2 regions of the Streptomyces sp. NPDC127038 genome follow, and region 1 is predicted to be linked to the other one. Evidence: riboswitches for the same ligand, from Rfam matches in the RefSeq annotation. Region 1 holds a riboswitch; the other holds the start of a gene.
What was found. A riboswitch is a leader RNA that binds a small molecule or an ion and turns the genes downstream of it on or off. The one in region 1 is predicted to bind glycine.

Region 1 (3,399 bases):
GGTGCAGCTCGGCGTCGACGGCGGCGGCGACGTCCGGGTCGAGCTCGTGCAGAGGGGTGTTCATAAGCGACATGCGGGTGACTCCTCAGCCGGCCGTGAAGGCGGTGTACTCGTCGGCGGACATCAGGTCCTCGGGCTCGTCGGCGACGCGCACCTTGAACAGCCAACCGCCCTCGAAGGGAGCGGAGTTGACCAGGGCCGGGTCGTCCGCGACGTCCTGGTTGGCCTCGACGACCTCGCCGTTCACCGGGGAGTACAGGTCGCTGACCGACTTGGTCGACTCCAGCTCGCCGCAGGACTCGCCCGCGGTCACCGTGTCACCGACCTCCGGGAGCTGGGCGTAGACCACATCGCCGAGCGCGCTGGCCGCGAACTCGGTGATGCCGACCGTCGCGACGCCGTCCTCGGCGACGGACAGCCACTCGTGCTCCTTGCTGTAACGCAGCTGCTGGGGGTTGCTCATGGCCTGAATTCTCCTGTACGCGGTGGAGTGCTGATGGAGGGAAGCGTGGGTGACCGGGCGGATGTGCCCAGGGTCACGTCCGGGGGCCCGGCGAGGGGCACCCGTCAGGGCCGGCGCCGGCGGGCGTCCGTGTCGTGTCCGGTGCGGACCGGTGTCACTTCTGGCGCTTGTAGAACGGCAGCGCCACGACCTCGTACGGTTCGTGGCTGCCCCGGATGTCCACGCCCACACCGGCGGTGCCCGGCGCGGCGTGCGCGGCGTCGACGTAGGCCATGGCGATCGGCTTGCCCAGCGTGGGGGAGGGGGCGCCGGAGGTGATCTCGCCGATCACCTCGCCGCCGGAGACGACCGCGTAACCGGCGCGCGGCACCCGGCGTCCCTCGGCGATCAGGCCGACGAGGACCCGCGGCGGGTTCTGCTCGGCACGGGCGGCGGCCGCCTCCAGCGCCGAGCGCCCCACGAAGTCGCCGTCCTTCTCGAACTTCACGACCCGGCCGAGACCGGCGTCGAAGGGGGTCAGTGAGGTGGTCAGCTCGTGCCCGTACAGCGGCATGCCCGCCTCCAGGCGCAGCGTGTCGCGGCAGGAAAGACCGCAGGGCACGAGACCGGCGGGGGTGCCCGCGTCGGTGAGCGCCTGCCAGACCTTCTCGGCGTCGGCGGGGGCGACGAACAGCTCGAAGCCGTCCTCGCCGGTGTAGCCGGTGCGGGCGATCAGGGCCGGGACGCCGGCCACGGTGCCCGGCAGGCCCGCGTAGTACTTCAGGCCGTCGAGGTCGGCGTCGGTGACCGCCTTGAGGATGCCGGGGGACTCGGGGCCCTGCACGGCGATCAGCGCGTAGGCGTCACGGTCGTCGCGCACCACGGCGTCGAAACCGGCGGCGCGCTCGGTCAGCGCGTCCAGCACCACCTGGGCGTTGGAGGCGTTGGCGACGACCATGTAGTGAGAGGACCCGGCTTCGTGCTCGGCCAGGCGGTAGACGATCAGGTCGTCCAGGATGCCGCCGTCCTCCTGGCAGATCATGGTGTAGCGGGCGCGGCCGACGCCGACGGTGGCGATGTTGCCGACCAGCGCGTGGTTCAGGAGAGCCGCCGCCTGCGGTCCGGTGACGGTGATCTCGCCCATGTGGGAGAGGTCGAAGAGGCCGGCCTTCGTACGGACGGCGACGTGCTCGTCACGCTCCGAGCCGTAGCGCAGGGGCATGTCCCAGCCCGCGAAGTCGGTCATGGTCGCGCCGAGCGAACGGTGCAGGGCATCGAGCGCGGTGTGACGGGGTGCGTTGCTGCTCATCGGTCTGGCTCCCAAGGCATGACGGCGAGGTCGTTCCTCCCCATCTGTCATCGGAACCTGAGAGGTTCATCAGGACCCCTCGAAACGGTGGTCCCGACTTGCACCTTGGGTGGAGCCACGAAGCGCGGCCCGCTTTTCAGATGTGCCTCGCCCGCGCGGTAACGGGGCCTGAGAGATTCAAGGGAGGGACTTGCTCCTTCGGCGCCCGGGTACACGTACCCAGGACTCTCCCGCGCGGATTCAAGCGGCCGGTATGCAGTTGGCGCGGCCATCATCGCACGCGTTCCCCGATCACGGCAGCCCGCCATCTGTGACACGGCTGTGGCGGTCCGTGCACGGAAAGGAGAAGCGGCGGGCATTACCTTCTCTTTACACTCGGGGGAGAGGGAACTCCATGTCCGAGGAGATGGAGTCCACGTCCAAGGGGAGGACGGCCACGGTGGACAGGATCACGGCGTACGCGACGACCTCGGGTCTCGCCCTGCCCGAGCAGCCCGGCGCACCGGCCCGGCGGGCCCGCGGACGGCGTCCGGCGGCCGTCGTACGGGATCTGCGCGACCGGGTCGGGCACAGCCCGCACGGTCTGCGCTTCGGCGCCCGCGACCTCGTCGTGGTCACCGGACTGCCCGGCAGCGGCAAGTCGACGCTGATGCGGCGGGCGGTGCGGGGCCCGCGCGTCGACTCGCAGGACACCCGCGACCGCTGGGACGGCCGGATGGCCGGACTGCTGCCGTACGCGCTCTACCGGCCCCTGGTCCGCCTCGCGCACTACGCCGGTCTGCGCCGCGCCCTGCGCGCGGGCGGCGGACTCGTCGTGCACGACTGCGGTACGCAGGCATGGGTGCGCCGCTGGCTGGCCCGCGAGGCACGGCGCCGCGGCGGAGCGCTGCACCTGCTCCTGCTCGACGTCACCCCCGGCACCGCCCTGGAGGGCCAGCGCGAACGAGGCCGGGGCGTCTCGCGCTACGCCTTCGCCCGTCATCGCGGCGCTGCCGCCCGGCTGCTGCGCGCCGCCGAGCGGGGGGACCTGCCCGAGGGCTGCCGCTCGGCGGTGCTGATCGACCGGGACGCGGCGGACGTGCTGCGCAGGATCGACTTCGGCCGATGACGGGCGCCGGCGGCCCGTGGGCCCGTCCGGCGGACCGGGCCGAAGACGCGGGTCCGGGGGGCTCGCGCCGACCCGATCCGCCGGACAGGCCCTAACCTTTCCAGCCGGAACAGTGGTTCGAAGCGGACGGTAGACAGATGGACTTTCCGGTACAGGCGCACCCCCAGCCGCACGGCGGCTGGCCCGGCAACGAACTGGAGGAGGTGTTGTCCTCCTCCCTCGGTGTGCCCGCGGGGCCCTCGGCGGCCGCTCGTATCGTCGAAGTGCTCGCCCGCAGCTTCGTGTGGGTGCCGCTGCCCAACGGCGGGGGCCCGCAGAGCGGCGCGCTCGATCTGCCCACGATGGACATCGGGGGCCTGGTGTACGTGCCGGTCTTCAGCTCCGAGGAGCAGTTCCGCCAGGTCGTGGGCACGCACATGTCGTTCACGATCGCGCCCGCCGTGGAGTTCGCCCGCGGGCTCCCGCCGCAGGTGGGCCTCGCCGTGAACCCCGACGGCGTGGTCGGCGTGCCGCTGCCGCCGCCGGCCGTCGCCGAGCTGT
Region 2 (3,399 bases), on a different contig from region 1:
CAAGGCGCACGGGCACGCGCTGTTCGCGATGGCGCTGGCCCACGACGAGCGGCCCGTGGTGGCCGAGCGGGAGACCAAGTCGGTGTCGGTGGAGGACACGTACGACGTGGACATCCACGACCGGGTCCGGGTGGAGCTCGAGGTGCAGCGGCTCGCGGACCGGTGTGTGCGGCGGCTGCGCGGGGCGGGTCTTTCGGGCCGGACCATCGTGCTGAAGGTGCGCAGGTACGACTTCTCGACGCTGACCCGGTCGGAGACGCTCAGGGGGCCGACGGACGATCCCGGTGTCGTCCGGGAGGCCGCCGCCCGGCTGCTGGAGGGCGTGGACACCACGGGTGGCGTCCGGCTGCTGGGGGTCGGGGTCTCCGGGCTCGCCGACTACACCCAGGAGGACCTGTTCGCCCAGGCGCAGGCGGCCGCCGCCGTGGGGGAGCCCGATGCCGAGGAGGACACCGCGGACGAGCCGGGCGAGACGGCCCCCGCGGGGGAGGCGGTGCCGGTGGAACGGCGGTGGCCCTCCGGGCACGACGTGCGGCACACCGAGTTCGGGCACGGCTGGGTGCAGGGGAGCGGACTGGGGCGGGTCACCGTGCGGTTCGAGACGCCCTACTCCGAGCCCGGCCGGGTACGGACGTTCCGCACGGACGACCCGGCGCTGGAACCGGCCGACCCGCTGCCCCTGGTCAAACGAAGACCCGAGCCCGCGGACGCGTCGGCGCCGGCCTCCGGACCGTTGGCGTCGGCCGCCGGGACAGCTGACACCGGCCGTTGAAGGCGCGACCGGGACACGGGGTCCCGGGCCGGGGCAGCAGGTTCCGGGGCCGTCGGCGCCGGAGGACCGTCGTCGGAGACCGGAGTCGGGGTCGGACCCCGGGGCGGCCGCTCAGGCGTCCTCCGGGCCCGCCACCCGGCCGAAGTCGCGGTCCGGCGGCGGAGGGGACGCCACGTCGAGGCCGTAGTGGTGGTAGAGCTGGAGCTCCTGCTCGGGCGAGAGATGGCGCCCGACACCGAAGTCGGGGGCGTCCTTGATCAGCGCCCGGTCGAAGGGGATGCGCAGGGTCCCTTCGATGATCTCGCTGGGCTCCAGGGGAACGAACGCGTCCCTGCTGAACAGCCCCGTGCGTATGGCCGCCCACTCCGGGACGCCCGTCGCGTCGTCGAGGTAGACCTCGTCGATCGTGCCGATCTTGGTGCCGTTGCTGTCGAACGCCTTGCGGCCGATCAGGTTGCGCGGATCGATGTCGGTCTGCACGGTCCCTCCAGTGGTCGCAAACTCATCCGTAAGTACTACAAAAGAGCACATCTGTGAAGGCGGCCACTCGAAGGCTGTCGTCTTGTCCTCGCTGGTAGGCTGGCAAGTGGCTGCTGATCCCGTGCGGGAGAGTCCTCCGGATTTCGTCGGAGGCGCCGAAGGAGCAACTCCTCCCCGGAATCTCTCAGGCTCACGTACCGCACGGACGAGGTCACTCTGGAAAGCAGGGCGGGTGCCGATGGCCCCCGCCCTCACCGACGGTGAAAGCCGGGTCGTCCACGGGACCATCCGGTGAAACTCTCAGGTTGAGATGACAGAGGGGGAGGCCGTCGGGGTACCCGTGCCGGGGTGCCCCTCGAAGGTCGCGTCAGACCAGGAGGCCTCCGCCATGACCGCCCCTCGCATTCCGCTCTCCGAGCTCGAACAGGGCATTCCCTTCGAGCAGCGTCACATCGGACCCGACCCCGAAGCACGGGCCAAGATGCTCGCGCAGGTCGGCTACGGCTCGCTGGACGAGCTGACCGCCGCCGCGGTGCCGGATGTGATCAAGAACGCCGAGGCTCTGAAGCTGCCGGCCGCCCGCACCGAGGCCGAGGTCCTGGCCGAGCTCCGCTCCCTCGCGGACCGCAACCAGGTGCTCGGTTCGATGATCGGCCTCGGCTACTACGGCACCTTCACGCCGCCGGTGATCCTGCGCAACGTCATGGAGAACCCGGCCTGGTACACCGCGTACACGCCGTACCAGCCGGAGATCTCGCAGGGCCGTCTGGAAGCGCTGCTGAACTTCCAGACCGTCGTGGCCGAGCTGACCGGGCTGCCGACCTCGGGCGCCTCCCTCCTCGACGAGGGCACCGCCGCCGCCGAGGCCATGGCGCTGTCCCGGCGCATGGGCAAGAACAAGAAGGGCCTCTTCCTGGTCGACGCGGACGCGCTGCCGCAGACCGTCGCGGTCATAGAGACCCGGGCCGAACCGACCGGTGTCGAGATCGTCGTCGCCGACCTCACCGACGGCATCCCGGCCGACCTCGCCGGGCGTGAGATCAACGGCGTGCTCGTCCAGTACCCGGGTGCCTCCGGCGCCGTACGCGACATCAAGCCGCTCGTCGACCAGGCCCACGAGCTGGGCGCCGTCGTCACCGTGGCGGCCGACCTGCTCGCCCTGACCCTGCTGACCTCGCCCGGTGAGCTCGGCGCGGACATCGCCGTCGGTACGACGCAGCGCTTCGGTGTGCCGATGGGCTTCGGCGGTCCGCACGCCGGTTACATGGCGGTCCGCGAGAACTTCGCGCGCAGCCTTCCCGGCCGCCTGGTCGGCGTGTCCGTGGACGCCGACGGGAACAAGGCGTACCGCCTCGCCCTCCAGACGCGTGAGCAGCACATCCGCCGCGAGAAGGCGACCAGCAACATCTGCACCGCCCAGGTGCTGCTCGCCGTCATGGCCGGCATGTACGCCGTCTACCACGGCCCCGAGGGCCTGCGGACCATCGCACGGCGTACCCATCGCTACGCCACGGTCCTGGCCGCGGGACTCACCGCCGGCGGTGTCGAGCTCGTGCACGGCGCGTACTTCGACACCCTCACCGTGCGGGTCCCGGGCCGCGCCGCCGAGATCGTCGCCGCCGCCCGCGAGAACGGCGTCAACCTCCACCTCGTCGACGCCGACCAGGTGTCGATCTCGTGCGACGAGACGACCACGCGCGAGCACCTGGCGGCCGTGTGGAGCGCGTTCGGTGTCGAGGGCGACGTCGAGGCGCTGGACGCGAGCGCCGAGGACACCCTGCCGGCCGCGCTGCTGCGCACCGACGCGTACCTGACGCACCCCGTGTTCCACGACCACCGCTCCGAGACGGCGATGCTGCGCTACCTGCGCAAGCTCTCCGACCGCGACTACGCGCTCGACCGCGGCATGATCCCGCTGGGCTCCTGCACCATGAAGCTCAACGCGACCACCGAGATGGAGCCGGTCACCTGGCCCGAGTTCGGGCAGCTGCACCCGTTCGCGCCCGCCGAGCAGGCGCAGGGCTACCTCACGCTGATCCACGAGCTGGAGGACCAGCTCGCCGAGGTCACCGGCTACGACAAGGTGTCGCTCCAGCCCAACGCCGGTTCGCAGGGCGAGCTGGCCGGTCTGCTGGCCGTCCGCGGCT

Region 2: another riboswitch for glycine. It lies ahead of gcvP (aminomethyl-transferring glycine dehydrogenase); the one in region 1 lies ahead of gcvT (glycine cleavage system aminomethyltransferase GcvT).

What each region holds. Positions count from the first base shown of each region.
Region 1 is NZ_JBHXDQ010000074.1:12,816-16,214, reverse strand. It holds gene glyA (serine hydroxymethyltransferase) at 1-73, opposite strand, end outside; gene gcvH (glycine cleavage system protein GcvH) at 86-463, opposite strand; gene gcvT (glycine cleavage system aminomethyltransferase GcvT) at 618-1,751, opposite strand; glycine riboswitch at 1,898-1,994, opposite strand; gene ACFWI4_RS34980 (AAA family ATPase) at 2,146-2,859, shown strand; gene ACFWI4_RS34975 (enhanced serine sensitivity protein SseB C-terminal domain-containing protein) at 2,997-3,399, shown strand, end outside.
Region 2 is NZ_JBHXDQ010000100.1:9,719-13,117, forward strand. It holds gene ACFWI4_RS38945 (DNA polymerase IV) at 1-772, shown strand, start outside; gene ACFWI4_RS38950 (PRC-barrel domain-containing protein) at 884-1,252, opposite strand; glycine riboswitch at 1,367-1,462, shown strand; gene gcvP (aminomethyl-transferring glycine dehydrogenase) at 1,641-3,399, shown strand, end outside.